Regions from separate parts of the Streptomyces sp. NPDC006309 genome, predicted to be linked through region 1. Evidence: riboswitches for the same ligand, from Rfam matches in the RefSeq annotation. Region 1 holds a riboswitch; each other region holds the start of a gene.
What was found. Region 1 has a riboswitch for cyclic di-AMP ahead of ABZ117_RS25120 (transglycosylase SLT domain-containing protein). Riboswitches for the same ligand answer to the same signal wherever they lie in the genome.

Region 1 (10,085 bases):
CCAGCCGGCCGCGCGCCCCGGCCGCCAGGTCGGCCACCGGCCCCTGGGTGACGAGCCGGCCCCGCGTCATGACCGCCGCGTGCGTGCACACCTGCTCGATCTCGTCGAGGAGGTGGGAGGAGAGGAAGACGGTCGTGCCGTCGGCGGCCAGCTCCCTGATCAGGGTGCGGATCTCCCGCATGCCCTGCGGGTCGAGGCCGTTGGTGGGCTCGTCCAGGACCAGCAGTGCGCGGGGCCGGAGCAGCGCGGCGGCCAGACCGAGGCGCTGTTTCATGCCCAGCGAGTACGCCTTCGCCTTCTTGCCGGCGGCGGCCGTGAGACCGACCCGGTCCAGTGCGGCGGCGACGCGGGCGCGCCGGGTGCGGGGGTCGGCGGACGGGTCGGCGGCGTCGTAGTGCAGCAGGTTGTCCCGGCCGGAGAGGAAGCCGTACAGGGCGGGCCCCTCGATGAGCGCGCCGACCTGCGGAAGGACCGTGCGGGCGGCCCGGGGCATGGGCCGGCCCAGGACCCGGACCGTGCCCGCGGTCGGTTCGATCAGGCCCATGAGCATGCGGATGGTGGTGGTCTTACCGGATCCGTTGGGGCCGAGGAAACCGAAGACGCTGCCCGCCGGGACGGTCAGGTCGAGACCGTCGACGGCGAGCTGTCCGCCGCGGAAGCGCTTGGTGAGCCCGCGCGTGGCGATGACGCACGCCCGCGCCACCGCGGGCCCGGGCGCCACCGCGGGCCCGGGCTCCGGCGTGGGCCCCCGGCCGGGTTCCGCGGCGGACGGCTCGTCCATCGGCCCCCCTCGCTTCGTCGTGCCCGGACGGGTTACTTCGCCGCGTCGGCCGCCTTCACCAGGGCGTCCTTGGTGACCGCGCCGGCGTAGACCTTGCCGTCGTCGGTGATCAGGGCGTTGACCAGGCGGGTGGAGAAGACCGTGCCCTTGCCGAAGGCGCCGGAGACCGGCTCGCCGAGCGAGCCGAGGAAGCCGCCGAGGTCACCGCCCTTGGAGCCGGTGGGCAGGCCGCCCTTGGCACCGGTGTCGAAGGCGGCGACGGACGTCCAGCCCTTGCCGAGGACCGTGGCGCCGCCCAGCCCCTTGGCGAACTCCCCGCCGCCCCGCGGGCCGTGCTCCCACGCCGGGGACCCGTTCCTGGACTTCCCGTCCGCCTTCGGGGCGTGCCCGGGAACCTCGGCGCCGTCCTCGCCCTCGGTGACCTTCGCGCCCTTGGGCGGGGTGAAGTCGAAGGTGGAGGCGGCCGGTTCGGCGAAGGAGACGCGGGTGAAGCCGGCGTCGACCACGGCGGCGCCACCGCCGCTCGGGGTGAGCGTGAACTTCAGCGGCAGGCCCGTCCGCGCGTCCACGGCGATGCTGATCGCGCCGACGGTGGTACCGGACTGCCTGGGCTTGATCAGCAGCTTGTAGGCGTCGCGCCCGGCGACCTGGGCGGTGCCGTCGACCGTGACGGACGTGGTGGCGTCGACCGACTTCAGGGCCTGTTCGGCGAAGTCCTTCGGCGTGGCCGGCGGCCGGGTCCCGCGGTCCCCGCCGGAGCCGGCCGCGGTGGAGTGGTGGACCTCGTTGCTCTTGCTGTCGTAGCCCCAGACGTCCTTGCCGTCGTGGATCAGGCTGTACTCGGCGCCGCTCTCCAGCAGCGACAGTTTCTGCCGGTCGGGGCCGTCGGCGGCGACGCGCAGGGTGTGCGTGCCGGAGACCAGCTCGGTGAGCCTGGTCCGCGGGTCGGCGGAGGAGCCGTCGCCGGAGCCCTTGTCCGCCCCGGAGAGCAGGCTGCTCTCCAGGCCGCCGAGTTGGGGCAGCCCGAGGTCGGTGCTGATCTTCACGGTGCCGGACAGCTGCTGCACGTCCGACCTGGCGATCTTCTCGACGAGCTGCTGGGCGCTGATCCTCGGCAGGTCGGGGTCACCGGAGTCGGCGAGCGCCGGGACGAGCCCGATCGTGGCCGCGGCCACCCCCACCACCGCGACCGGGACGGCGTACCGGGCGGCCTTGCGCCGGCCGGTTCGCGGGTCCTCGTCGTGCGCGGCGCCCACTGCGTCATCGGATGCGTACGGTGCCATGTGTGCCTTACCTCCGTCGTCGGCGGCGGCTGTCCCCACGCTGGTCCACCTGAGCCGCCATTCTCACCCGAATCGGTGAGGAGTGGTGATTTCCGTAGTGACCATCTGACCAAATCGGCCGCGCGGAAGCGTCAGCCCTCGGGGCCAACTCCGTGTACGCCTGCGGTATGACATACGGAGGCGGCGTCTCCCCCGACCCGTAGGGGTCGTGCGGGAGGACGCCGCCCGAAGATGTGTCCGGCCGGTTCAGCCGGCGCGGTGCACCACCGCGTCGCACAGCTCCAGCAGCGCCGCCTTGGCGTCGCACTCCCGCAGCGGCGCCAGCGCGGCCCGCGCCTCCTCCGCGTACCGCACGGTGTCCCGGCGGGCCTGCTCCAGCGCGGGGTGCGCGCGCAGCGCGGTCAGCGCCTCGGCGTGCCGGGCGTCGTCGCTGAGGTCGGAGTCCAGCAGCTCGCACAGCGCGAGGTCCTCGGACCGGCGCAGCCGGGCGGCGCGTTCGCGCAGCCGGAGCACGGGGAGGGTGGGGATGCCCTCGCGCAGGTCGGTGCCCGGGGTTTTCCCGGACTCGTGGGAGTCGGAGGCGATGTCCAGGACGTCGTCGGCGAGCTGGAAGGCGACGCCGAGCCGTTCGCCGTACTGGGTGAGCACGTCGACGACCCTTTCGTCGGCGCCGGACATCATCGCGCCGAACCGGCACGCCACCGCCACGAGGGAGCCCGTCTTGCCGCCGAGCACGTCCAGGTAGTGCTCGACCGGATCGCGGCCGTCCGAGGGACCCGCGGTCTCCAGGATCTGGCCGGTGACCAGCCGTTCGAACGCGAGGGCCTGCACCCGGACCGCCTCGGGGCCGAGGTCGGCGAGGATCTGGGAGGCGCGGGCGAAGAGGAAGTCACCGGTGAGGACCGCGACGGAGTTGCCCCAGCGCGTGTTGGCGCTGGCCACGCCGCGCCGCACGGCCGCCTCGTCCATGACGTCGTCGTGGTACAGCGTGGCCAGATGGGTCAGCTCCACGACCACGGCGGACGGGACGATGCCCGGCGCGTAGGGGTCGCCGAACTGTGCCGCGAGCATCACGAGCAGCGGCCTGAACCGCTTCCCGCCGGCCCGTACGAGGTGCTGCGCGGCCTCCGTGATGAACGGGACCTCGCTCTTGGTGGCCTCGAGCAAGCCTTCCTCGACAGCCGTCAATCCGGCCTGGACATCGGCTTCCAGAGCCTGGTCCCGCACGCTCAGCCCGAACGGCCCGACGACGGTCACGAGGGGTCTCCTGTCTGCTGCTGTCTGCTGGCGATCACACGGTTTGTCGATAGGTCGCTGCCCTCACTCAACTCAGCGTATCCGGTCCCCTTTCGATCACCGATAGCGCCCACCGGTCCAGCCTGGGCGGTATCGGATCAGAACGGGCGTGAGGGTGATCAGGCGGTAAGAACGGACATTTATTGACTTAACAGCAATTCATATGTCGTTCCGCGACTCCTCCACCCCTTCCGTCGAACCTCGGGGCGGGAATGCGCCGATTCCCTCTTGTCTGTTTTGAAGTGTTTTGCCTTTTCGTGAATTGGGTCACGCGGCGTTCCGGCCGGCCCCTGCTCCCCCACCCTGCCGAACCCTTGCCCCGTGGGTGAGTTGAGGCTTGGCAGCCGCAAAGGATCAAGCACCCCATACGGCGTCTATCAAGGTCAAATAGTGCGTTGTGTGAATCCGGCACTTGTTCCCGACATGTGCTCTCGCATACGTTCCCGGCCGTCGGGCGGACGCCTAATCCTGCCGCCGCCCGCATCACCCATCGACGAACTCATTCGTACGGCAGGAGCGGGGGACCCAGGTAAGCCGCCGGGCCGGAACGGCACACGCCGCGCCGGAACGGCTAGGGGTGAAGCCGTGCCTCCTCCAGGGCACGGCCGGGCGCCTCCCCGCCCGAACCCGACAGCTCACCTCGCAGGCGTAGGAGAGGAACTTCCCCATGTCTGCCGCCGTTCAGCACCGCCGTTCGCGCAACAGCCGCCTCGTCCGCGCCCTCGCCGCCGTGGGCACCGGCGCCGCCGTCCTCGCCCTGCCGCTCATCGGCGCCACCAGCGCCGCCGCGGCCCCGGCCACCGCCACGACGGCCGCCACCACCCCCGCCGGCTACCCGAACACCCTCGACGGCTGGATCCGCGAGTCGCTCGCGATCATGGCCCAGAAGGGCATCCCGGGCACCTACAACGGCATCTACCGCAACATCATCCGCGAGTCGTCGGGCAACCCGGCCGCCATCAACCTGTGGGACTCCAACGCGGCCGCGGGCATCCCGTCCAAGGGCCTGCTCCAGGTCATCGACCCCACCTTCAACGCCTACCACGTGGCCGGGACGTCGTTCGACATCTACGACCCGGTCGCGAACATCACCGCCGCCTGCAACTACGCGGCCGCGCGGTACGGCTCGATCGACAACGTGTTCGGCGCGTACTGATCGGCACCGGCGGCGGCGCTGCTGACATCCCGGTCAGTCGGCCGGGAACAGTCTCTCGAGGACGACGGCGACACCGTCGTCCTCGTTGGACAAGGTGACCTCGTCCGCGACCGCCCTGAGTTCGGCGTGGGCGTCGGCCATCGCGACGCCGTGGGCCGCCCAGTCGAACATCGGGATGTCGTTGGGCATGTCACCGAAGGCGACGGCCCGTCCGGCGCCGATCCCCAGCCGCTCCGCGGCCAGCGCGAGCCCCGTCGCCTTGGTCACCCCGGTCGGCTGGAGCTCCACTGTCCCCGGCCCGGACATCGTGACCGTCGCCAGGGAGCCCACCACCGCGCGCGCCACGGCCGCCAGCTCGTCGTCCGACAGTTCGGCATGGCGCAGCAGCACCTTGCTGATGGGCGCGCGCCACAGGTCGTCCCGCCGGCCGACCCGCAGCGCGGGCAGCGTCGGATGCGGCATCCGGTAGCCGGGCTCGATGAGCGTGAGCCCGTCCACGCCGTCCTGGTCGACCGCCGCGAAGACCTGCCCCACCTCCGCCTCGATCTTGCCGAGCGCGGTCTCCGCCAGCTCCCGGTCCAGCCGGACCGACCACAGCAGGCGGCCGGTCCCGGCGTCGTAGAGCTGCGCGCCCTGCCCGCACACCGCGAGCCCCGTGCAGCCCAGGCGCGCCAGGAGCGGCCGTACCCGCGGGGCCGGGCGGCCCGTCACCACGAGGTGGCGGGCCCCGGCCCGCGCCACCCGCGCGAGCGCGGCGAGCGACCGGTCGGAGACGGTGTCGTCGCCGCGCAGCAGCGTCCCGTCCAGGTCGGTGGCGATCAGGGCGTACGCGGGGGTGGGTGCCATGATCAGAGAATACGGACACCGCACCCAGCCGACTCACCTCGTTCTCCGGGCACTTACATGCCGACCGGCCCCGACCGGCCGGTTCCGGCCGGTCCCTGCCGGCCCTTCGGCCGTGGTCCCCGGCGGCCCTTCGGCCGTGGTCCGCGGCGGCTCCGGCACCGCCTGCCCGGACGGAGGCGGAACAGGTGACGGACCCCGACGGGACGCCTCACCCGTGGGCCGCCGCCAGGTGCCTCGTCAGCCGCGGGGAGGCGAACTCCGTACCGCAGACGAAACGCATCACCGGGCCGTACGAGGACGCCGCCGGCAGGCCGGTGAAGTACAGGCCGGGCACGGAGGAGACGTAACCGGGGCCGAGTCTCGGCGTGCCGCGGCTCACCGCGAGCCGGGAGCGCAGTCCGGGGCCGAGGAAGTCCATCGCCGCGACGTCGACGCGGTAGCCGGTGGCGGCGATGACGTGGTCGGCGGTGAGCCGCTCGGTCCGTCCGGCGTGGGTGCGGACGGTGACCACGGGGCTGCCGTCCGGGGCCTCGGCGCCCACCACCCGCTCGACGTCCCGCACCCGCACACCCTTCTCGAAGCGCTCGCGCAGCCACCAGGCGCCGAGCGGACCGAGAACCCGGCGGACCAGGTAGTGGCGGGTGGGCTCGGGCAGGAAGCGGTACGGGTGCGGGTGGTGGCTGAGCGCCCACAGCGACCAGGCGCGGCCGAACGGGGACCGCGGCCGGAACGCCGGCTGCTGCCAGGGCGGGCTGCCGAAGGCGACCCTCCCGCGTCCGCGCGCGACCACGCGCACGCGTGCACCCGCCTCGGCGGCGAGCGTCGCCGTCTCCAGCGCGGACTGGCCGGCGCCGATGACGATCAGCTCCCGGCCGGCGAACCGGCCGAGGTCGTGGTGCTGGGAACTGTGCGAGACGGGACCGGACGGGGAAGGCCCGCCGGGCGCCGCTCCCGCCAGCTCCGGCGGCAGGTGGGCGAGTCCCGCCAGGCCGGTGGCGACGACGACCGCACGCGCGGTGAACAGCTCCCCGGAGTCCAGCCCGAGCGCGAAGCCGCCGCCCGGGCCGCGGTCGGCCGAGACGACACGCACCCGCTCCAGGCCGGGGACCAGCCGCTGCTGGAACCACTCGCCGTAGGCGGTGAACGTCTCCACCGGGATGATGTCCTCGTCGCTCACCAGGCGGCGGACGCCGGCCGCGTCGCAGTAGTCGGCGAGGGTGTGGCCGGGCTGGGGGCAGTCGAGGTTCGAGGCTGCGGGCGTCGACTTCAGGAGCATGCCCTCGGGCATGTGGTCACGCCAGCTGACCATGGGCTCGCCGAAGACGCGGACGGGGATGCCGCGCGCCCGCAGATGCGCGGCGGTGGACAGGCCGAACGGCCCCGCCCCGATGACTGCAACCGGTCGATTCACGAAGTCCCTCCCCAGGACGTGGTGCGCCACACCGTCGTGGCCTTGCCTGCTTCGTGCGTTGCCTGCTTCGTGCGTTGCCTGCTTCGTGCGTTGCCTGCTTCGCGCCTCGCCTACTTCGTGCCTGGCCCGCCGCTTCGTGCGGTGCCGTTGCCGCGGTGGTGGGCCCGCCACCGCTGACAGAGGTGCTTCGCGCCCGGGCGCACGAAGCGGGCGAGCATCGTGAGGAACGGCAGCGGGTCGTCACCCGCGAACCAGGCCAGCTCCGTCCCGCTCGCCCGCACCGGCGCGTGCGGTGTCGTGTAACCGCTGCGGCGGTAGGCGAGGAGGGCGGGCAGGTCGATGTTCTCCACGACGTAGCGGTGGCCGGCGCGCTGTTCCCCCCGCGGGACGGCGCGGCCGGTCAGGTGCAGGTGCAGCGCGCGTACGACGTCCACGCCCGACTCGTTCTCGAAGAGCCGGAACTGGGCGCCCACCCGCGGGTTGAAGTCGAGGAGTTTGTACCGTCCGTCGCGCCGGTCGAAGCGCAGGTCGAGGTCGAGGACACCGCTGAAGCCGATCTGCTTGACGAAACGTGCGGCGAGCCCGGCGAGTTCCGGGTTGTCGACGACGTACGCGTTCGTCGTCATGCCGGCGTGCGGTGGCCAGGAGCGCACCTTGACACCGGTGAACAGCGCGAGCGGGCTGGAGTCCTGGTCGAAGCAGGCGTGCACGATCCAGTCCTCGGCGTCCTCGCGCGGCAGGTACTCCTGGAGGATGACGCCGGGTTCCCCGCCCCAGCCGCGGGCCAGGCTGAGCAGTTCCTCGCGCGTGCCGATCCTCGTGGTGCCGTTCACCGCGGGCCGCCTGCGCCGCACGAACGCCTCACGGTTCTTGGCCACCACCGGGAAACCGGTCCGGTCCGCGAAGGCGACGACGTCCTCGTACGACCGCGGGAACGCAGCCGTGGGACTCGCGACACCGTGCTCTGCGCACAGTTCGTGCAGCCCCTGCTTGCTGGCCAGCCGGCGCGGCAGCACCGGGTCCACGCGCGGGAAGAGGAAGGGGCCGGCCAGGTGGTCCTGGTGCTCGGCGATCAGGACGGCGGCCTCCTCGTCCGTCGGGATCAGCACGGCCGGGCGGCCGATCCGGCGGCCGATCCGCAGCAGGCCCTCCACCAGGTGGTCCGGGTCCTCCGCACCGGTCGTCGGCCACACGAACGCCTTCCGCAGGTACCGGGAGGAGGCCGCCGGTGTGTACGGGTCCTCGGTGATCGCGTACATGGGCACCCCCAGGCGGCCCAGGCTGCGGATCGCGCCGACGCCTCCGTGGTGCAGCGGGTAGTGGCCGAACTTGACGATCAGGCCCGGCACGTCGCGGTCGGCTGTCCACGGCTCGCAGGCTGCGTCCTCGGCCACGGGTCCCCTCACGTGTTCCCCCAGATGGAACGGATCCGCCCCGTCCGCGTCCCGAAAGGACGCTAAGCCGGAACTACCGCCTCCGACAAGGCTTATCCGGACATGGCGAACTCTTTAGACACTGTGCGGGCAACCTCCCGGACGCCTCGGAAGGCACTGCCCAAGACACGTGGATCAGCCGTAACGTGTGGCGCGACCACATGGAACGCAGCGCCATGCATGGCCTGGATGAGAGCGAGGCAGCACCCCATGCCCCCCTTCGACGTCCCCGAGGGCGACCCCTTCGGCCCGCACAACCTTCCCTACGGCGTGTTCTCGCCCGCCGGCAGCACCGAGCCGAGGGTCGGAGTCCGGCTCGGGGACCACGTCCTCGACGCGGGCGGCGCCGCCGCGGCACTCGGCTCGCCCCACCACTCGCTGCTCGGGCGGCCCACCCTCAACCCCCTGCTGGCCGCCGGCCACGGCACCTGGTCGGACGTACGGCGCGACCTCGTCTCCTGGGTCACGGATCCCGCGCACCGCGCCACGGTCGAGCCGCTGTTCCACCCCCTGTCCGAGGTGACCCTGCACCTGCCCTTCGAGGTCGCCGACTACGTCGACTTCTACGCCTCGGAGCACCACGCCCGCAACGCCGGCCGGATCTTCCGCCCGGACGCGCGGGACTCCCTCATGCCCAACTGGAAGCACCTCCCGGTCGGTTACCACGGGCGTGCCGGCACGGTGGTGGTCTCGGGCACGGACGTCGTACGGCCGTCCGGACAGCGCAAGGGCCCGGGCGACCCGGTGCCCGTCTTCGGCCCGTCGGTCCGGCTGGACATCGAGGCCGAGGTCGGCTTCGTCGTGGGCGCCCCCTCTCGGCCGGGCCGCCCGGTCGGGCTCCGCGACTTCCGGGAGCACGTCTTCGGGCTGTGCCTGCTGAACGACTGGTCCGCGCGGGACATCCAGGCCTGGGAGTACGTCCCCCTCGGCCCGTTCCTCGCCAAGTCCTTCGCCACCTCGGTATCGGCGTGGATCACCCCGCTGGAAGCACTGGAGCACGCGCGCGTGGCACCCCCGGAGCGCACGCACCCCCTGCTGCCCTACCTGGACGACACGGTGCCCGGCGTGGACCCCGGCGGGTACGACCTGCGCATCTCCGTCGCGATCAACGGCCATGTGGTCGCGGAGCCGCCGTTCTCCACCATGTACTGGACCGGCGCCCAGCAGCTCGCCCACATGACGGTCAACGGCGCCTCGCTGCGCACCGGCGACCTGTACGGCTCCGGCACGGTCAGCGGCCCCGCCGAGCACCAGCGCGGTTCCCTGCTGGAGCTGACCTGGAACGGCCGCGACCCCCTCGAACTGCCCGACGGCAAGCGGACGTTCCTGGAGGACGGCGACGTGGTGACGCTCACGGCCTGGGCACCCGGCGCGGACGGACGCCGGGTGGGACTGGGCGAGGTCACCGGACGCGTCGTGACGGGCTGACCCACCGGCCGCCGACCCACGACCACTGCCCCGCCCGGGCCGCCCCCGGCCCACGGCCACTGCCCCGCGCCGTGTCCGCCCCCGCCACCTTCCGCCACCGCCACGGCGCCCGGCAGCGGGCCTCGGCCCGGGAGCGGCCTCGGCACGGGAGCGGGCCCGGCCCGGGCACAGGAGCGGGGGCGGACACGGCGCGGGCACGGGAGCGGGGGCGGACACAGCGCGGGCACGGCACGGGAGCGGGCCCGGCACGGGCACGGGAGCGGGGGCGGACACGGCGCGGGCACGGGAGCGGGGGTGGGAGTGGGAGCGGACACGGCGCGGGCACAGAAGCGGGCCCGACGCGGGCACAGGAGCGGGGTGTGAGCCGGCGGCGGGCATTACGCGGGCAGCCGCATGGCACCACGGAAGCCGCCCCCACGCGCGCCTGCCGGGGCCGGCGCCCGCACCGCCG
Region 2 (10,085 bases), on a different contig from region 1:
TCGTCGGGGACGGCGCGCTGACCGGCGGCATGGCCTGGGAGGCGCTCAACAACATCGCCGCCGCCAGGGACCGGCCCCTGATCATCGTCGTCAACGACAACGAGCGGTCCTACGCCCCCACCATCGGCGGCCTCGCCGGCCACCTGGCCGCCCTGCGCACCACCGACGGCTACGAGAAGGTCCTCGCCTGGGGCAAGGACGTGCTCCGGCGCACCCCCGTCGTCGGCACCACGCTCTACGAGTCCCTGCACGGCGCGAAGAAGGGTTTCAAGGACGCCTTCGCCCCGCAGGGCATGTTCGAGGACCTGGGCCTGAAGTACGTCGGCCCGGTCGACGGCCACGACATCGGCGCCGTCGAGTCCGCGCTGCGCCGGGCGAAACGCTTCCACGGGCCCGTCCTGGTCCACTGCCTCACCGAGAAGGGCCGCGGCTACGCACCCGCCCTCGCCCACGAGGAGGACCACTTCCACACCGTCGGCGTGATGGACCCGCTGACGTGCGCACCGCTCGTGCCCTCCCGGGGACCGTCCTGGACCTCGGTGTTCGGCGACGAGATCGTGCGGATCGGGGAGGAGCGGGACGACGTCGTCGCGATCACGGCGGCCATGCTGCACCCGGTGGGCCTCGGCGGGTTCGCCGAACGCTTCCCGGACCGGGTGTGGGACGTGGGCATCGCCGAGCAGCACGCGGCCGTCTCCGCGGCCGGGCTGGCGACCGGCGGTCTGCACCCGGTGGTCGCCGTCTACGCCACCTTCCTCAACCGCGCCTTCGACCAGCTGCTGATGGACGTCGCCCTGCACCGCTGCGGGGTCACCTTCGTCCTGGACCGGGCCGGCGTCACCGGCGTGGACGGCGCCTCCCACAACGGGATGTGGGACATGTCCGTCCTCCAGGTCGTCCCGGGGCTGCGGATCGCCGCCCCGCGCGACACCGACCAGCTGCGCGCGCAGCTGCGCGAGGCGGTCGCCGTGGACGACGCCCCGACTCTGGTCCGCTTCCCGAAGGCGACCGCCGGTCCGCCCGTCCCCGCCCTCGGCCGGATCGGCGGCATGGACGTCCTGCACCGCGCCGCCCACCCCGACGTGCTCCTCGTCGCCGTCGGCGTGATGGCCCCGGTGTGCCTCCAGGCCGCCGAACTGCTCGAAGCCCGCGGCCTCGGCTGCACGGTGGTGGACCCGCGCTGGGTCAAGCCCGTCGACCCCGCCCTGCCCGGACTCGCGGCCGGCCACCGGACGGTGGCCGTGGTCGAGGACAACAGCCGCGCCGGGGGCGTCGGTTCGGCCGTGGCCCTGGCCCTCGGCGACGCCGACGTCGACGTGCCCGTACGACGGTTCGGCGTCCCCGAGCAGTTCCTCGCACACGCCCGACGCGACGAGGTGCTGGCCGACATCGGCCTCACGCCCGTCGAGATCGCCGGCCGGATCAGCGCCGGCCTGGCCGTCAAGGATGCAGACGGCACAGCCAAGGAGAGTGAATGACCACCGAGTTCGACCTCGGCGCCCTGCTCGCCCAGCGCGGAGCCGAACGCTACGAGCTGCACGCCAGGCACCTCAACCCGCAGCTCCCGCGCATGCTGCACACCATCGGCTTCGACAAGGTGTACGAGCGGGCGGAGGGCGCCCACTTCTACGACGCCGACGGCAACGACTACCTGGACATGCTCGCCGGGTTCGGGGTGATGGGGCTCGGCCGGCACCACCCGGTCGTCCGCAAGGCGCTGCACGACGTCCTGGACATGGACCTCGCCGACCTCACCCGCTTCGACTGCCAGCCGCTGCCCGGCCTGCTCGCCGAACGGCTGCTGGCCCACAGCCCGCACCTGGACCGGGTGTTCTTCGGCAACAGCGGCACCGAGGCGGTCGAGACCGCCCTGAAGTTCGCCCGGTACGCCACCGGCAGGCCCCGCATCCTCTACTGCGACCACGCCTTCCACGGCCTGACCACCGGCTCCCTGTCGGTCAACGGCGAGAGCGGCTTCCGGGACGGATTCGACCCCCTGCTGCCCGACACGGCCGTCCCCCTCGGTGATCTCGACGCGCTCGCCCGGGAGCTGGGCAAGGGCGACGTGGCCGCCCTGATCGTCGAGCCGATCCAGGGCAAGGGCGTGCACGAGACGCCGCCCGGCTATCTGCGCGCCGCGCAGGACCTGCTGCGCCGGCACCGGGCGCTGCTCATCGTCGACGAGGTGCAGACCGGGCTCGGCCGCACCGGCGACTTCTACGCCTACCAGCACGAGGACGGCGTCGAACCCGACCTGGTGTGCGTGGCCAAGGCGCTGTCCGGCGGCTATGTCCCGGTCGGGGCCACCCTCGGCAAGGAGTGGATCTTCAGGAAGGTCTACTCGTCCATGGACCGCGTCCTGGTGCACTCGGCGAGCTTCGGGTCCAACGCCCAGGCGATGGCGGCCGGCCTGGCCGTGCTGTCGGTGATGGAGAACGAACAGATCGTCGCCGGGGTGCGCAGGACGGGTGAGCTGCTGAAGTCCCGGCTGGCCGCGCTCATCGACAGGTACGAGCTGCTCGCCGACGTCCGCGGCCGGGGCCTGATGATCGGCATCGAGTTCGGCCGGCCGTCCTCGCTGGCGCTGCGCAGCCGCTGGACGGTGCTCCAGGCGGCACGCAAGGGACTGTTCGCCCAGATGGTCGTCGTCCCGCTGCTGCAACGGCACCGGATCCTCACCCAGGTGTCCGGCGACCACCTGGAAGTGATCAAGCTCATCCCGCCACTGATCATCGACGAGGAAGACGTGGACCGGTTCGTGGACGCCTTCACCGCGGTGATGGACGACGCGCACACCGGCAGCGGCCTGCTGTGGGACTTCGGCAAGACCCTGATCAAACAGGCGGTGGCAAACCGCTGACCACGGGTCTGCCGGGGCGGGCGCCTCTTCGAGCGCGTTCGCCTCCAGCCCCGACCGTCACCGGTTATGCAGCACCATTTGCCTCTGAGGCAAGAGAATTGCCGCTCGGGCAAAAATCGGGCTGAATGGAGGCATGAACGCCTCAGACGTCCCGCCGCCGACGGGGCCGGGTGAGGGTCTGCCCGCCGTCGCGCCCCAGCTGCGCGCCCTGCGCCGGCGTGCGGGGCTGACCCTGGAGGCCACGGCGCATGCCGCGGGGCTCTCGCCGGCCCACCTGTCCCGCCTGGAGACCGGGCACCGCCAGCCCTCGCTGCCGATGCTCCTCGCGCTCGCCCGTATCTACGGTACGACCGTCTCCGAACTGCTCGGTGAGACGGCCGCTGACCGGGACGCGATCGTACGGGCCGCCGACATGGAACCCACGCGTGCGGGCGGATGGACGTATGTGCAGGCCGGGGCGCCCGGCCGCGGTATGCAGGCCCTGCGGGTGCGCGTGCCCCACGGCTCGCAGGGCGACATCGTGCGCGTCCACCCCGGTGAGGAGTGGCTGTACGTCCTCAGGGGGCGGCTGCGGCTGCGGCTCGGGGACACCGCGCATCTGCTCGCCGCCGGCGACAGCGCGCACTTCGACTCCCTCACCCCGCACCGCCTCGCCGCCGAGGACCAGGACGGCGTCGAGCTGCTGTTCGTCCACACCCTGTTGCAGAGTCCCACGGCCACGCTGTGCCTGGGGCCGCTGACCGGAGAGCTGCCATGAGTGACTTCGAGACCAAGCTCCCCCGTTCCCTGTGGATCCGGCTCGTCATCTACATCGCCCTCGGGCATGTCCTGGCCGCGTTCCTGTACCTGCTGTTCACGGTGGGCGCCAAGTCGTGACCCGCCGGGCGCCCACGGCCGGGCCGGCGTCCCCGGTCAGTCCAGCAGGCGCTCGCGGAGCCGTTCGCGGGTCTCGGGGGCAAGGCCCAGGCCCTGGCGCAGGTAGGTGTCGACCTCACCCCAGGTCTCCTCGATGCTCTCGAAGGCCGCTTCCAGGTACTCGGCGCGGGCGTCGAAGAGCGGGTTGAGCAGTTCCATGACCTCGGGGGTGTACGCGGAGTCGGCGCTGCCGCTGCGGCGGACCTTGTAGCGGCGGTGCCTGGCGTTGGACTCCAGGTAGTCCGCGACGATGGCGTCCCGCTCCACCCCCAGGGCGAGAAGCGTCACCGCTATGGAGATGCCCGCGCGGTCCTTGCCGGCCGCACAGTGCATCAGCGCGGGCACGCTGTCGTCGGCGAGCGCGTGCAGCACCCGGGAGTGCTCGGCGGTGCGCTCCCGGACGATCTTCCGGTAGGAGGCGATCATCCGGGCCGCCCCCTTGCCGTCGTCGAGGATCGCACGCAGCTGGTCGAGGTCGCCCTCCCGGACCATCGTCCAGAACTCGGCGCCGTCCGCCGGGTCGCTCAGCGGCAGGTTCACGTTCCGCACGCCGGGCAGCTCGACATCGGGGCCCTCCAGCCGCTGGTCGGCCGAGTTGCGGAAGTCGAAGACCGTGTGCAGGCCCAGGGAGGCGAGGAACGCCGCGTCGTCCTCGGTCGCGTGCGCCAGATGCCCGCTGCGGAACAGCACGCCGTGGCGCACCCGCCGTCCGTCCGTGGTCGGCAGCCCGCCCACGTCACGGAAATTGCGCACTCCGGCCAGCTCCGGCTCGGTCGACGGCACCTGCTGCGTCACGGGGGCTCCTCCCGGTCGGCCCCGCCGGCGCGGCTCACCGGCGGGCACTTCGACGACCATACGACATCGATTTCCCCGGGCGACGAGTCGTCCACAGGCATTGTCACGCGGTCCGGCGCCCTGGATGATGTTGGTGTCTGAGCGTCGTTGTCGGTACCTGTGAGGTCTCGATGGCGGGCATCGCCGAAGACGGCCGTACGTGGTTCCTGTCCGGCCCCGGCAGTTGCGCCCTGCATCTCACCGGCGCCGGCGAACTCACCCGGTGGACCCCGCGGGAGCTGGCCGAGGCTCAAGGAGATCCGGCCGGTCGCGCAGCGCGGCGAGCTGTACCGGCTGCGGCCCCCGACGGGCGGCCTCGGGCGCGGTCCAGTACGTCCTGGGGGAGGAGGCGATGGTCCCTCGCCTGGCTCCAGGCGCAGCGCTAGGCGAACCGGCGCCGGCGGTCCGGCTGCGCGGACCCGACCCGGCGGCATCGTACGAATGCCGCGAAACGGGGACAATCCATCGCGGGGGCGGTGCTGCTGCACCACGGGTTGTGTACGGGACTCTAGGGAGACCTGGATGCGGCGGTTTTCCGGCTGCGTCACATCTGAGCCGCGTGCCCGTATTGGGAGTTTTCCTCCAACTCGGCGCGATTTGAGGTGGCGTGGGAAGTGTTCACGTGAGGAGCGTCATATCCGTGACCCTGCGTCGTACGTCATGTCCACGTAATACCGGTCACGGCAAGGGGATTTGGGGGACGGGAGAGGCGGAAACGCACGCAGGGTGACCATGAGTTCCCGTATCCGGTCACCCGAAACGCGAACAGCGGGAACCTGGTGCTTGTTTCCTCGCGTCCCCCTCGCTTACGTTCACCACCAATCCGGACGGAACGCCGAATCCTGCCGCCGCCCGGAACCCCACACACTTGACCCGCGTCCGGCAGGAGCGGGGGACCCACCAGGTAAAACCGCCTGTCCCGGTCTCCGCGACAGGCTTTGGGGTGCAGCCGTGCGGTGCACGGCCGGGCAGCTCCAGCCCGAACCCGACAGCTGACCTCGCAGGCGCCGGAGAGGAACCGCGCCATGTCCGCCAAGGGCAAGCACCGACGTCCCAAGCCCCAGCGTTTCTCCCGCTCCATCGCCGCCGCCGGAACCGGTGGCGCCGCGCTGGCACTCCCGCTGATCGGGGCCACCGGCGCGCACGCCGCGCAGACCGCCGCCCCCGTGCAGGCCGTGTCCGGCAAGACCGCGCAGTCCCTCCCGGACACGGCGGACAAGGCCGCCGCGCGGCCCGGCACGGATCTGCGCACCTACACGGTCCGCAGCGGCGACTACCTCTCGAAGATCGCCGACGAGCAGCGTGTCACCGGCGGCTGGCAGCGCCTCTACGACGACAACCGGCAGGCCGTCGGCGCCGATCCGTCGCTGATCCACCCGGGCCTGAAGCTCAGCCTCGGTGCGAAGGCCGCGCAGACCCGCACCGGGACCGCCGCCCCGCGGCACACCCCGGCGACCCCGGAGTCCACCCGGTCCGCCCGGACCCCGCAGTCCGCCCCGTCCTCCACGTCCACCGGTGTCTCCACGGGCTACACCCTCCCGGTGGCGGGCGCGGCCACCGGCACCGGCTATCACGTGCCGGGCGGCATGTGGTCCAGCGGCTACCACACCGGCGTCGACTTCGTCGTCCCGACCGGCACGTCCCTCAAGGCCGTCGCCGCGGGCACCGTCGTCTCCGCCGGCTGGGGCGGCGCGTACGGCAACCAGGTCGTCATCCGGCTGAACGACGGCTACTACGCCCAGTACGGCCACCTGTCCCAGCTCTCCGTCTCGGCCGGCCAGAGCGTCACCCCGGGCCAGCAGATAGGCCTGTCCGGCGCCACCGGCAACGTGACCGGCCCGCACCTGCACTTCGAGATCCGCACCACGCCGGACTACGGCTCCGACATCGACCCGGTCGGCTACCTCCGCCGGCACGGCCTCGCCGTGGGCTGACGCCCGGCCCCCGCACCGCCCGCCTGGCACGCCGTCGAAGGCCGGACCCCAACCCGGGGCCCGGCCTTCGGTGTTCCGGTTGCGCGGCGTTCAACGCGCCTGGCGACAGCCCTATTCCGGGGTTGGCGGATTCTTTAGGAGTGGCTCATCTCACCGTTAGTCAACCCCCGCCTACGGTCGCGTAGGTCACACCCGAAGGTGAATCATGATCCGACGTGGCAGACGATTCGAAGAATGACAACAGATCAGTGATCGGGTCGTACGTAGCGGTGGGGGACAGCTTCACCGAGGGCGTCGGCGACCCCGGCCCCGACGGGGCGTTCGTGGGCTGGGCCGACCGGTTCGCGGTCCTGCTCGCCGACCGGCGTCCCGAGGGCGACTTCCAGTACACCAATCTCGCCGTACGCGGCAAACTGCTGGACCAGGTCATGGCGGACCAGCTCCCCAGGGCCGTCGAACTGGCCCCGGACCTGGTCTCCTTCTGCGCGGGCGGCAACGACATCATCCGCCCGGGCACCGACCCCGACGAGGTGGCCGAGCGCTTCGAACGTGCCGTGGCCCGGCTCACCGAGACGGTCGGCACCGTGCTGGTGACGACCGGCTTCGACACCCGTGGCGTGCCCGTGCTCAAGCACCTGCGCGGCAAGATCGCCACGTACAACGGGCACGTCCGCGCCATCGCCGACCGGTACGGCTGCCCCGTGCTCGACCTGTGGTCCCTGAAGTCCGTGCAGGACCGCAGGGCCTGGGACCGCGACCGGCTGCACCTCTCGCCCGAGGGGCACACGCGCGTGGCCCTGCGGGCCGGGCAGGTCCTCGGCCTGGAGGTCCCGGCCGACCCGGAGCAGCCGTGGCCGCCGCTGCCGCCCCGGGGCACCCTGGAAATCCGCCGCGACGACGTGCACTGGGCCCGCGAGCACCTCGTCCCGTGGATCGGGCGCCGGCTGCGCGGGGAGTCCTCCGGCGACCACGTGACCGCCAAGGGCCTGCTGTCGCCGGACGACATCAGGATGCGGATCGCCACCGTGGCCTGACCTCATGGCCGGCCCACGCCCGGTACCGTCTGCCCCGCACACGCGGTGCGGGGCAGACGGTACCGGGCGTGGCGGCACGTTCGGCCTTGCCGCCCGCTGCTCACCGCCCACCGCCGCCCCGGGCACGAAGCCCGGCGCGTGCCCGGTGCGGGCTTGGGCGCATGCCGGTCCCGGGCTGCGGCGCGTGCCCGGTCCCGTGCTTCGGCGCCTGCGAGCTCCGGGGTTTGGGCGCCTGCCTGGTGCCGGTGCGGGCGCGTGCGCAGCCTGTCCGTCGGGGCGTGCCCGGTGCGGGTTTCGGTGCTTGCCCGGTCCTGCGCTTCGGTGCCTGTGCGCTCCCGGGTTTCGGCGCGTGCCCGGTGCTGCACTTCGACGCGTGCCCGGTCCGGGGCTTCGGTGCATGCCTGGTGCCGGTTCGGACGCGTGCGCAGCCTGTCCGTCGGGGCGTGCCCGGTGCGGGTTTCGGTGCTTGCCCGGTCCTGCACTTCGGTGCCTGTGCGCTCCCGGGTTTCGGCGCGTGCCCGGTGCGGGCTTGGGCGCGTGCCGGTCCAGCGCTTCGAAGCGCACTCAGCCTGCACTCCGGCGCGTGAGCGGTGCCGGTTTCGGTCCCTGCCCGGTCCCGCCCTTTCGGCGCATGCCGGTCGGCCCTTTCGGTGCCTGCGCGGTCTCGTTCCTCGGCGCGTGCCCGGTCCCGGTCCTGGGCCTCGGCGACTGCCCGGTGCGGGAATGTGCCGCCGGGGCGGTGTCGCCCGCTCCGGGCCCGGGTGGGCGCTCTCAGCGCTCGGGGCCGGCCAAGGTCTCGCGGTCCAGGCCGAGTTCCCGGGCGAGGGCGTCGTCCACCCACTCCTGGGCCCGGGCCCGTGGCACCCCGCCCGGGTAGGACGTCAGCTGTACGGCCAGACCGTCCAGCAGCGCGGTCAGCCGCAGCGCCGCGCCGGCCGGGTCCGCGCACACGAACTCACCGGCCGCCACGCCCTCGGCGATGACCTCCGCGATGGCCGCCTTCCACTGCCTGTCCAGCTCCCGGGTGACATCGCGGAGCGCGGGCTCGCGCAGGGCCACCGCCCAGCCCTCGATCCACAGCCGCCAGCCTTTGGCCTGCCCGGTCGGCGCGTACCAGCGCACCGCCGCCCGCAACCGGCGCAGCGCGGTCGTCCGGCGCCCCAGCAGCCCGCGCAGATGCGCGAGATCGTCCGCCGCCGCGTACGTGAAGGCGGCGGCGACCAGCTTCTCCTTCGTCGAGAAGTGGTACAGCACCAGCGCGTTGCTCACACCGAGGGTCGCGGCCACGTCGGCGATCCTGACCGCCGCCACGCCCCGCGCCTCGATCTGCTCGATGGCGGCCCGCAGCAGTTCCTCCTGCCGCTCCGCCACGCTCAACCGCACTCTCGCCACGCGGTCACCCTAGCCGTTGTCCCCGGGCGCCGAAGCCGTCCGGCGTCCGGTCCCGGCCCACGCCGTCCGCTCCCCTCCCGGGCTCGTCACCGGTACCAGCCGAAACGCTCCGCGATCAGCGGCAGCCGGTCGGCCGCCAGGGCGTGCGCGGCCGCCCGCGGGCTCGTCCCGTCGGCCGACGCGCGGTCGAGCGTCAGGCCGACCAGGGCGCGCATCGAGCGGCGGATATACGCGAACGCCTCCTCGGCGTCGGCACCGATGTCTCCGAACAGCGTCCACCACCACCAGGCGTTGGTGCCGGAGTTGACGACCACGTCCGGCAGCACCGTCACCCCGCGCGCGGCGAGCAGTTCCTCCGCCTCCGGTACGACCGGCATGTTGGCGGCCTCGACGATCCAACGGGCGCCGATCTCCTCCTGGTTCGCGGTGTCGATCGCGTACGAAACGGCCGCCGGCACCAGCACCTCCGCCTCCGTGGACAGCCAGGCGTCCCCGGACAGTTCGAGGTCGTCCGGGCCGAGCACCCGGCGGTCCACGGTGCCGTAGCCGTCCCGCGCGGCCAGCAGGGCCTCGACGTCGAGCCCCGCCGGGTTGGCGATCGTGCCCTTGACGTCGGCGACGGCCACCACCGTCAGGCCCGCGCGAACGAGGAAACGGGCGGTGGCCCCGCCCATCGTGCCGAGACCCTGTACGGCGACCCGGGTCCCCGCGTACGGCACCCCCGCCCGGTCCAGGGCCGTGAGCACCGACTCGGCGACCCCGCAGCCGCCCGCCAGCTCGTCGAGGCCGATGCCGTCCACCTCGACCGGGAAGGCGTCCGCGAGGCGCCCGCGGGCCGTCACCTCGTCGTCCAGCAGCGGATACACCGCCTGGACGGAGGAGACCAGCCCCGCCTCGGCGGCCGCGCGGTCCACCGTTTCCTGGCCGAGGCCGAGGTCCTCGCCGGTGGTCCAGCAGGTCTCGATGTACGGCCGCACGGCGCGCAGGTACCGCACGAGGAGCCCGTACGCCCCCGGGTCCCGCGGGTCGCAGTCGATGCCGCCCTTCGCGCCGCCGAGCGGGATGTAGCGGGCTCCGGGGCGGTAGTGCAGGGCCTCCTTCACGGTCATGCCGCGG
Region 3 (10,085 bases), on a different contig from region 1:
CGTGCGGCAGATGCGGCCCGGATCCCCGGTGATCAAGGAGCTGGCCCGGCCCGCGCCCGGCTGCCGTACGCGCTTCGTGAGCTTCTGGAGCGACCTGGACTCCATGATGGACCCGCTGGAGACGGCCTGCCTGGAGCATTCCGATCTGGACGCGCGCAATGTCCGGGTGACCGGCATCGGCCATCTCGCCCTGCCCGTGCACCCTGCCGTGGCCGCCGGGATACGCGAGGTCCTCGACGCTCCGCACCCCGGTGAGCGGGTCGGCGAGGGTCTGACCGTGGCCTGAGACCAGCCTCGCCCGGGAAGGCGCGGATCCGCGCACAGCTGACTCAGAGTCACTACACATCGAACAGTCTTCGAACGAAAAGCCAAAGTCGCGTTCCGCCTCCCCCGAAACACGTCCGAATGCCCGTTTCCGGCCCACGGGAAACAAGCCGAAGATTGTCGTGCCCGCATACCGCCGGGTACAGTCGCCGCACTGCTCTGGCAGCCCCTGTTGTCGAGGCGAAAGAGAAGTTGGTGAACGATCGTCACCCGTCGGGGACCATGACCACCCCGGCCCCGGCTTCCGACGCCTCCCCCGCGCACTACCCGCCGTACGGGGCACAGGAAGCCCCCTACGACGACCTCACCACCTACGGTGGCTATGACGCCACCGGTTTCACGAGTGGTTCCGCGGGCACCACGGCCTTCGACACCGACCCGCTCTTCGGCAGTTTTCCGGGCGGCGAGCAGACCACCGGCGCGTACGACACGGCCCAGTGGCAGCCGGGCAGCGGCCAGTCCTCCGACTACGACCCGTGCGCGGCCCCGCCCCATGCCGGTTACGACTCCGGCGGCTACGACACGTCCGGTTGGGCGGTCCCCGCGCAGGCCACCGGCAACGACGTCAGCGGCCAGTGGGACACCGGCGCCTGGCTCCCGTCCGACCGGCCCGGCGGCGCCGACCCCACCCAGCAGTGGGAGTGGGGCACCCAGACCTTCGACACGGGCGCGTACGACGCCACGCAGTGGAACTCCGCGGGGCAGCAGGCCGGGACGGCGGAGCCCGAGCAGGGTGGCGAGCCGTTCGACCAGCAGGCCACCGCCACGTTCGAGGCGGTCGGCGACGCGCGGGCCGCGGCCTTCGAGCAGGCGCCGTACGAGGACACGCCGTACGAGGACACCGCCTGCGACGAACAGCCTCCCGGCGAGGGCGAGCCGGACTCCACCGGTGAACTGCCCGCCGTGACCGGACTGCTGGACGGCCAGGAGGAGACCGGCCCGGAGCCGGAGACCCGCGCGGGCTCACGCGGCGCGGCGCGCTCCCGGCGCCGTACGCCCGCCAAGCGCTCGGCGCTGCTGACCGTCGCCGTGCCCTCGGCCTGCGTGATGGGAGTCGCCGGGATCGCCGCAGCCTCGGTCGGCGCGCTCGGCGACAGCTCCGAGGACACCACCGCCTCCGCCCCGGACGTGCAGGTGGTCAAGCCGTCGATCGCCAACAGCAAGCTGGACACCCAGCTCAGGACGCTCTCCGACGGCGCCCACGACTTCGCCGACCGGGCGAGCCGCACCCAGGAGCGGATCGACCTCGTGGCGCAGCAGGCACTGGAGAAGAAGAAGGCCGCCGCTGAGGCCGCACTCAAGGAGCGGCTGCGCCCCAAGTTCGTGCTGCCGGTCACCCAGCGCGGCCTCAGCGCGTACTTCGGCCAGGCGGGCGTCAACTGGATGTCGGTGCACACCGGCATCGACTTCCCCGTCTCGTACGGCACGACGGTGATGGCCGCCACCGACGGCACGGTCACCACGCAGTGGAACAGCGCCTACGGCAACATGCTGATCCTGACGTCGAAGGACGGCACGCAGACCTGGTACTGCCACCTGTCCAGCTACCGCGTCGCCTCCGGTACGACCGTCAAGGCCGGCCAGCCGATCGCCTACTCCGGCAACTCCGGCAACTCCACCGGCCCGCACCTCCACTTCGAGGTGCGTCCGGCGGGCGGGGCGGCCATAGACCCGTTGCCGTGGCTGCGCAGCCACGGACTCGATCCGACGTAGGACCGGCAGGCCCCCGCCGAGCGGCGGGGGCTCTTCTGTGCCCTACAGCTTCTCCACCGGCGCGTACCGCAGCAGCAGCCGCTTCGGCTTGGTGTCCCCGAAGTCGACCGTGGCCTCCGTGTTCGCGCCCGTGCCCTTCACCCCGACGACCGTGCCCAGGCCGAACTGGTCGTGGGTGACCCGGTCGCCGACGGCAAGCGCGACCACCGGCTTCTCTGCCGTGCGCCGCGTGGCGAACCCCGACGCGCCCGACGCCGAGGAGCGCGAGCGGGAGGAGGACAGCGAGGCCGCGATCCCGGACACCGGCCCGGACGACACCGGCGCCGCGGCCCCCGTCCGCTTCCACTCCAGGTGCGCGGCCGGGATCTCCTCCAGGAAGCGGGACGGCGGGTTGTACGACGGCTGGCCCCAGGCGCTGCGCAGCGCCGACCGCGTGAGGTACAGCCGCTCCCGGGCGCGGGTGATGCCGACGTAGGCCAGGCGGCGCTCCTCCTCCAGCTCCTTGGCCTCGCCGAGGGCGCGCATGTGCGGGAAGACGCCGTCCTCCATGCCGGTCAGGAACACGACCGGGAACTCCAGGCCCTTGGCGGTGTGCAGCGTCATCAGCGTGATGACGCCGTCGCCGCCCTCCTCGTCGGGGATCTGGTCGGAGTCGGCGACCAGGGCGACCTGCTCCAGGAAGTCGGCGAGCGTGCCGGCCTCCCCTTCCCCGCGCTCCTGCTCGAACTCGAGCGCCACGGCGGCGAGTTCCTGAAGGTTCTCGATGCGGGTCTCGTCCTGCGGGTCGGTGGAGGCCTGCAACTCGGCCAGATACCCGGTGCGTTCGAGTACCGCTTCGAGGACGGTCGCCGGGCCGGCGCCGGATTCGACGATCGTGCGCAGGTCCTCCATCAGCGTGTTGAACCGCTTCACCGCGTTCGTGGACCGCGCGGCCATGCCGTACGCCTCGTCGACCCGCTTCAGGGCCTGGGGGAAGCTGATCTTCTCGCGCTGGGCGAGGGCGTCGACCATGGCCTCCGCGCGGTCGCCGATACCCCGCTTGGGCACGTTGAGGATGCGGCGCAGCGGCACGGAGTCCTCGGGGTTGGCGAGGACACGCAGGTAGGCCAGGACGTCCCTGACCTCCTTGCGCTCGTAGAAGCGGACGCCGCCGACGACCTTGTACGGCAGGCCGACGCGGATGAAGACCTCTTCGAACACACGGGACTGGGCGTTGGTGCGGTAGAAGACGGCGACGTCCCCGGCGCGTGCCTCGCCCGCGTCGGTGAGCCGGTCTATCTCCTCCGCGACGAACTGAGCCTCGTCGTGCTCGGTGTCGGCGACGTAACCGGTGATCCGGGCGCCGTGGCCGGCGTTGGTCCACAGGTTCTTCGGGCGGCGGGACTCGTTGCGCTCGATGACCGCGTTGGCCGCGGACAGGATCGTCTGCGTGGAGCGGTAGTTCTGCTCCAACAGGATCGTCGTCGCGTTCGGGTAGTCCTCCTCGAACTGGAGGATGTTGCGGATCGTCGCGCCCCGGAAGGCGTAGATCGACTGGTCGGCGTCACCCACGACACACAGTTCGGCCGGCGGCAGGTCGCTGTCGCCGGGCGGTACGTCGGCGTCCTCGGCGGCACGCTCGCCCGTCCCGACCAGCTCGCGCACCAGGGCGTACTGGGCGTGGTTGGTGTCCTGATACTCGTCGACCAGGACGTGCCGGAAGCGGCGGCGGTAGTGGTCGGCGACGTCCGGGAAGGCGCGCAGCAGGTTGACCGTCGTCATGATCAGGTCGTCGAAGTCGAGGGCGTTGGCCTCGCGCAGCCGCGACTGGTAGAGCGCGTACGCCTGGGCGAGGGTCTTCTCGAAACCGTCGGCGGCCTGGGCGGCGAAGTCCTCCTCGTCGATCAGCTCGTTCTTCAGATTGCTGATCTTGGCGCTGAAGGACTTGGGCGGGTAGCGCTTGGGGTCGAGTTCCAGATCACGGCAGACCAGGGCCATCAGGCGCTTGCTGTCGGCCGCGTCGTAGATCGAGAACGACGAGGTGAAACCGAGCTTTTTCGACTCGCGGCGGAGGATGCGCACACACGCGCTGTGGAAGGTCATCACCCACATCGCGTTGGCGCGCGGGCCGACGAGCTGCTCGACGCGCTCCTTCATCTCGCCGGCGGCCTTGTTGGTGAAGGTGATCGCGAGGATCTGACCCGGGTGGACGCTCCGCTCGGCGAGCAGGTGGGCGATGCGGTGGGTGAGCACACGGGTCTTGCCGGAACCGGCGCCGGCGACGATGAGCAGCGGGGAGCCGGCGTGCACGACCGCGGCGCGCTGGTTCTCGTTCAGCCCCTCCAGGAGCGCCGCCGCGTCGATCACGGGGCGCGGGGCGCCGTCGCGGTAGTGGGAGTCCCGGTCCGGCGGCACGTCGAACTTCCCGCCGAACAGATCGTCCGGAAGGGGCTCCGGAGCGTGGTCGTGCTCGGGCGGCGGCGGGAGCTCCTCGTCGTGCCCACGCGGGGGCTGGAGGTCCGCCAGGAAGCTGTCGTCAAAGAGGCTGCTCATCGCTCTCCGAGTCTAGGGCGCCCCACCGACAACCGGTCACCGTCCCGCAAGCCGATCTTCGCCACGCGGGTGCCCCGCGACCCCTCACGCACCGGAAGCACCTGGTCACGTCCGCGTGAACCCGCCCCGAGGTCACGGAAATGTATCGGACATACTGCGCACCAACCTTCACAGAAGCCACACGAGTTGGCTAGGTTGCCGTCAGGCCGCACGACCCCCCTCCGGCGAACGTCGCCGGGCCGCGCGGCCTCCGCCGAGTCCGGCGTGCCCCCTGCGCGGCACCCGGAGCCGGGGACCCACCGAATCCCGGGGTGAATCGGCCGACTCCCGCCCGGGACGACGCCGTAGGGCAACCCTTCCGTCCGCCCGAACCCGACAGCTAACCCGGTAGGCGGCAGCTAGGAAGGAGTCGCCTCCCTTGGCGTCGCACCGCAAGCCGCGCCCCGGCGGAACGCCCGGAGCGGGCATCCGCACCCCCGCTCTCGCCACCGCCGCCCTCACCTCCCTCGCCGTGTTCTCCCAGACCGCGGAGGCCGCTCCCGAGGCCGGTCACGGCAGGCCGAGCCCGGAGGAGGTCGAGCGGAAGATCGACGACCTCTACCGCCGGGCGGACTCCGCGACCGGGACGGCCGCAGCGGCCCAGGAACCGGCTGGCGTCCCACGGCGGCAGGCCGACAGCCTCCAGCGGCTCCGTGACGAGGTCGCCCGGCGCGCGGCCCGGGCCCGTGCCGTCCCGGCCCCCCGCGGCACCGCCTCCGCCCTGGACACGGCCGTCCTGCCGCCCACGCGGGGCGGGGACAGTGCCGCGGGGGCCAGGGGGAGAATCGGCGCCGCGGCAGCGGGCCGCGATGTCGCAGCACCCCGGTGGAGCGGGGGCGTCGTAGCGCCGGTCCCCGGAGGCGACGTCACCACACTCGCACCGGTGGCACCGGCACCACCGGTCAGGGACGCGGTCCTACCGGGCCGGGAGGTGGCCGTCGTGCCGCCCGCGGACTCCGTCGTACCGCCCGGGAACAGCCGGCCGGAGATCGCCGCTCGAGCCGTGCGGGACCCGAAGGCGGTGAAGACCGCCGTTCAGCGAAAGCTCGCCCATGCGCGCGTGCTGCTCGCACAGCGGACCGCCCAGGGGTCCGCGCCGTCCGGCACGGACGCGGCCAAGGCCGGGAAGGCCGTCGCCTTCGCCCGGGCCCAGCTCGGCAAGCCCTGCGTGTGGGGTGCCGCCGGCCCCGGCTCCTACGACTGCTCGGGCCTGACCCAGGCCGCCTGGAAGTCCGCCGGCGTCACCCTGCCGCGTACCGCCCGTGACCAGGCCGCCGCCGGCACCACGGTGCCGCCGGCCGACGCCCGCCCCGGCGACCTCGTCTTCTTCCACGACGACCGCCGCCACGTCGGGCTCTGCACGGGCGACGGCATGATGATCCACGCGCCCAGACCGGGCGCGTACGTCCGTGAGGAACCGATCTCCTCCGTCGGCGGGTCGGCCGTCCACAGCGTGGTGCGACCGGGCTGACGTCCCGGGCCGGCCCTGGCCGGCCCACCGGCCGGCGCGGCCAATGCGGACGGCGCGGCCAATGCGGACGGCCCACCGGCCGGCGATCAGGTCCAGAGCACGGCGATGAAGATGTTCGCCGTGGTCAGCAGGCCGACGAGCGCGAACTGGCCCTTGTCGATCCGCTCCTCGTCGCGTTTGACGTAGACCAGCCCGAGGATCACGATCAGCAGGGCCAGCTTCACGCCGATCTTCACGGTGTTGATGTGGTGGTCGTCGGCCTGGTTGAGGCCGACCAGCGCCACCCCGGTGACCAGCATGGTCAGCGCGCCGTGCAGCATTCCGGGCACGAACCGGGCCGTGCCCCGGCCCATCGCCTTCATCTGGGTGAGGAAACCGCCGAGCAGCGCGGCGATACCGACGATGTGCAGGCCGACGAAGAGATGGATGAGTACGTCCATGGGGCCGGAGCCTAACCAGGCGTGCCCCGGCCCCCCTTCACCGGCCCCACCGAGCGCTCGTGACGGGGGTCGCGGACACCGGCGGGCGTATATGCGAGCCATAGCACCCCACCCGTCCCGCCCGTCCCACTTCCTGCACTTCGATCATCACGCAGCGTGAACGGAACGACTCCGGCTGGGCAGCGGGATCACATGCGGTCAAATCCCAGCCCGTCGCGGACAGTTCCGCACAGTGCGTTACCAACTCGTCACCGTTCGGCCTAGCGTCCTCCTCCAGGTGACCGGCTCCCCACGCCGCCCGGACCAGGGGCGGCAGTCGGTCACCCGCGCCGAGAAGGACCCGGCGGCGGCCCGTTCCCCCTGTGCGGACCGCCGCCGGGCGCACTGACCGCTCGACATACGAGCCGTACGGAAGGACGTGACGGTCCAGGTGGCAGCGCACCGCAAGCCCCGGCAACGCTCGCTCAGTGGTACGGCCCGCACAGCCGCCACACTCGCCCTGGCGGGCGTGGCCACCGCGACGGGCTTCGACGGGACGGGCCACGCCGAGCCCCAGCCGACGCCCGGGCAGGTGAAGGCCGAGGTGGACCGCCTGTACCGGGAGGCCGAGACCGCCACTGAGAAGTACGACGGGGCGAAGGAGAAGGCGGAGGCGGCCCAAAAACGGATCGCCGGATTCCAGGACCAGGCCGCCCGCAGACAGCAGAGACTCAGCTCGGCCCGCGACGCACTGGGCTCGATCGCGGCGGCGCAGTACCGGGACGGCGGCGTCGACCCGGCCTGGCAGCTGGCCCTCTCCAGCGCCCCCGACCGATATCTGGACGGCGCCGCGTTCGCGGAACGGGCCGGTCACCGGCAGGCCGCCGTGGTGTCCCGGGTCCGCGACCAACTGCGGGAGATCGAGCGGCTGCGCGGTGCCGCGCGTATCGAGCTGTCGTCGCTGCGCGCACGGCAGGCGGAGCTGGACCGGCAGAAGAGGACCGTCACCGGCAAACTGGACGAGGCCCGGCGGCTGCTCGCCCGACTGACGCCCCGCCAGCGGGCCGAGGTCACCGGCGGCACGGGCCGACGCGTCTCCCGGTCGGCCGCGGGCCCGCGGGAGCCGATGCGGGCCGGGCCCTCACCGGCCACCACCGCACGTGCGGCGGCGGCCGTCGCCTACGCCTACGGCAAGCTCGGCAGCCCCTACGTGTGGGGGGCGACCGGTCCGAACGCCTTCGACTGCTCGGGACTGGTGCAGGCCGCCTACCGCTCGGCCGGCGTCTCCCTGCCCCGCACCACCTACGCCCAGATCGATGCGGGCCGACGGGTGTCCCGCTCCGAACTCCAGCCGGGCGACCTGGTGTTCTTCTACTCCGGGATCAGTCACGTCGGCATCTACGTGGGCGACGGCCAGATGATCCACGCCCCGAACCCGTCGGCCCCGGTCCGCCTGGCGCCGGTCGACCAGATGCCGTTCGCGGGGGCGACCCGCGTGGCGTGAGGGTCGTGACCCGGGCTTTCGTGGGGGGTGGAACAAGGTCGCGGTACGGGCAGGCTCCGGGGTGAGGCGGGCGGTGCCGCGGGGGTCAGACCAGCCGGCGGGCGGTCGCCCAGCGGGTCAGCTCATGACGGTTGGACAGCTGGAGCTTGCGCAGGACCGCCGAGACATGGGACTCGACCGTCTTCACTGAGATGAACAGCTGCTTGGCGATCTCCTTGTACGCGTAACCACGGGCGATCAGGCGCAACACCTCGCGCTCGCGCTGGGTGAGGCGGTCCAGGTCCTCGTCCAGCGGCGGGGCGTCGGTGGAGGCGAAGGCGTCCAGGACGAACCCGGCCAGCCGCGGGGAGAAGACGGCGTCGCCCTCCTGTACGCGGAAGACCGAGTCGACCAGGTCGGTGCCGGTGATCGTCTTGGTGACATAGCCGCGGGCGCCACCGCGGATCACACCGATCACGTCCTCCGCCGCGTCCGACACGGACAGCGCCAGGAAGCGGACGGGCCGTTCGGGGTCCGCCATCAGGGCCGCACACCGGCGCAGCACCTCGACCCCGCCGCCGCCCGGCAGGTGGACGTCGAGGAGGACCACCTCGGGCCGGGTCGCGATGATGACCGAGACCGCCTGGTCGACGTCCGCGGCCTCGCCGACCACCTCGACCCCCGTCTCGGCGGTCCGGCCGATCTCGGCCCGCACACCGGTGCGGAACATCCGGTGGTCGTCCACGAGCACCACCCGCACCTGCCGCCCACGCGCACCGCCGTCATCGGACCGCTCGGTCCCTGCCGCCTGTGCCGCCCCCGCCGTGCCGTTCGCCTCGGTCGCGTCGCTCATGACGTCCTCTCCGCCCTCTCCATCTCCAGCTCGACCTCGGTCCCGCCCCCCGGCACCGCCCGCAGCCGGGCCGTACCGCCGTTGCGCTCCATGCGGCCGATGATCGATTCTCTGACGCCCATGCGGTCGGCGGGTATCGAGTCCAGGTCGAAGCCGGGGCCCCGGTCGCGCACGGACACGAAGACCGCCTTTCCCTCGACTTCGGCATACACCTGTACGGCACCGCCGTCGCCACCGTACTTGGCGGCGTTCACCATCGCCTCGCGCGCGGCCTGCATCTGCGCGCCGGTCCTCTCGTCCAGCGGGCAGTCGCCGACGACGACGACCTCGATGGGCACGCCGTGCTTGTCCTCCACCTCGGCGGCGTTGCGCCGCACCGCCTCGGCGATCGTGTCCGGTTCGTCCGTCTCCTCCTTGCCGGTGCCCTCCGGCTTGTACAACCAGGTGCGCAGGTCGCGTTCCTGGGCGCGCGCGAGTCGGCGCACCTCGCTCGCGTTGTCGGCGTTGCGCTGGATCAGGGTGAGGGTGTGCAGCACGGAGTCGTGCACGTGGGCGGCGACCTCCGCACGCTCCTGGGCGCGGATGCGCATCAGGCGTTCCTCGGACAGGTCCTGGGTCATGCGGACCAGATACGGGCCGGCGAGCAGGGTGATGCCCACCAGGACGGCGAGCGCGGCCTGGAGGACCGCGCCGAGGTGGGCGGCCGAGCCCTGGAGGACGAAGACGGCCGAGACACCGGCCGTGACCAGCAGGACACCGGCGGCCGCACGCAGCAGCGTCAGCGTGCGGCGCCGGCGGCCGACCTCGACCCAGCGGGCCCGGCGGGCGTTGTCGGCCTGGCGCCAGACAAGGGCGACACCGGCCGCGACGAGCACGGCGGGCACCAGATACGCCTTGGCCGGGCCGCCCAGGTTGACGCTGCCGACGAAGACCATGGACACGATGACCATGAGGAGCAGTGCGGCGATCTGCCCCCGGTCCGGCTTGCGGGCCACCAGCTTGCGCCGGCCGTCCGCCGAGGTCTCCGTCCCCACCAGCGACGGCTTCTGGCCGCCGACGCCGCCGATGCCGAGCGGGACGAAGAACCAGAACGCCGCGTACAGCAGGGCGCCGAGTCCGTCGGCCATGAACAGGCCGACGAAGACGAGCCGCACCCAGACGACGGGCAGCCCGAGATGCCCGGCGAGGCCCCGCGCCACTCCGCCGAGCCAGCGTCCGTCGCTGCTGCGGTAGAGCTTGCGCGGTGGCCGC

Region 2: it holds a riboswitch for cyclic di-AMP, as region 1 does, so the genes downstream of both, ABZ117_RS13755 (peptidoglycan DD-metalloendopeptidase family protein) here and ABZ117_RS25120 (transglycosylase SLT domain-containing protein) in region 1, are expected to answer to the same signal.
Region 3: it holds a riboswitch for cyclic di-AMP, as region 1 does, so the genes downstream of both, ABZ117_RS08355 (C40 family peptidase) here and ABZ117_RS25120 (transglycosylase SLT domain-containing protein) in region 1, are expected to answer to the same signal.

The regions. Positions count from the first base shown of each region.
Region 1 covers NZ_JBEXRO010000021.1:110,437-120,521, reverse strand. The annotation lists gene ABZ117_RS25135 (ABC transporter ATP-binding protein) at 1-781, opposite strand, end outside; gene ABZ117_RS25130 (DUF2092 domain-containing protein) at 814-2,064, opposite strand; gene ABZ117_RS25125 (polyprenyl synthetase family protein) at 2,311-3,321, opposite strand; cyclic di-AMP (ydaO/yuaA leader) riboswitch at 3,842-4,024, shown strand; gene ABZ117_RS25120 (transglycosylase SLT domain-containing protein) at 4,028-4,516, shown strand; gene ABZ117_RS25115 (HAD family hydrolase) at 4,550-5,362, opposite strand; gene ABZ117_RS25110 (FAD-dependent oxidoreductase) at 5,571-6,773, opposite strand; gene ABZ117_RS25105 (ATP-grasp domain-containing protein) at 6,884-8,167, opposite strand; gene fahA (fumarylacetoacetase) at 8,417-9,634, shown strand.
Region 2 covers NZ_JBEXRO010000008.1:91,319-101,403, forward strand. The annotation lists gene dxs (1-deoxy-D-xylulose-5-phosphate synthase) at 1-1,478, shown strand, start outside; gene ABZ117_RS13730 (aspartate aminotransferase family protein) at 1,475-2,860, shown strand; gene ABZ117_RS13735 (XRE family transcriptional regulator) at 2,994-3,617, shown strand; gene ABZ117_RS13740 (DUF6126 family protein) at 3,614-3,736, shown strand; gene ABZ117_RS13745 (tyrosine-protein phosphatase) at 3,773-4,570, opposite strand; partial or broken gene ABZ117_RS13750 (GH36 C-terminal domain-containing protein) at 4,819-5,121, shown strand; cyclic di-AMP (ydaO/yuaA leader) riboswitch at 5,471-5,629, shown strand; gene ABZ117_RS13755 (peptidoglycan DD-metalloendopeptidase family protein) at 5,635-6,543, shown strand; gene ABZ117_RS13760 (SGNH/GDSL hydrolase family protein) at 6,792-7,577, shown strand; gene ABZ117_RS13765 (TetR/AcrR family transcriptional regulator) at 8,349-8,969, opposite strand; gene ABZ117_RS13770 (Glu/Leu/Phe/Val dehydrogenase dimerization domain-containing protein) at 9,056-10,085, opposite strand, start outside.
Region 3 covers NZ_JBEXRO010000004.1:287,305-297,389, forward strand. The annotation lists gene ABZ117_RS08340 (alpha/beta fold hydrolase) at 1-286, shown strand, start outside; gene ABZ117_RS08345 (M23 family metallopeptidase) at 520-2,037, shown strand; gene pcrA (DNA helicase PcrA) at 2,080-4,569, opposite strand; cyclic di-AMP (ydaO/yuaA leader) riboswitch at 4,811-4,979, shown strand; gene ABZ117_RS08355 (C40 family peptidase) at 4,988-6,079, shown strand; gene ABZ117_RS08360 (hypothetical protein) at 6,166-6,519, opposite strand; gene ABZ117_RS08365 (NlpC/P60 family protein) at 6,950-8,002, shown strand; gene ABZ117_RS08370 (response regulator transcription factor) at 8,088-8,834, opposite strand; gene ABZ117_RS08375 (PspC domain-containing protein) at 8,831-10,085, opposite strand, start outside.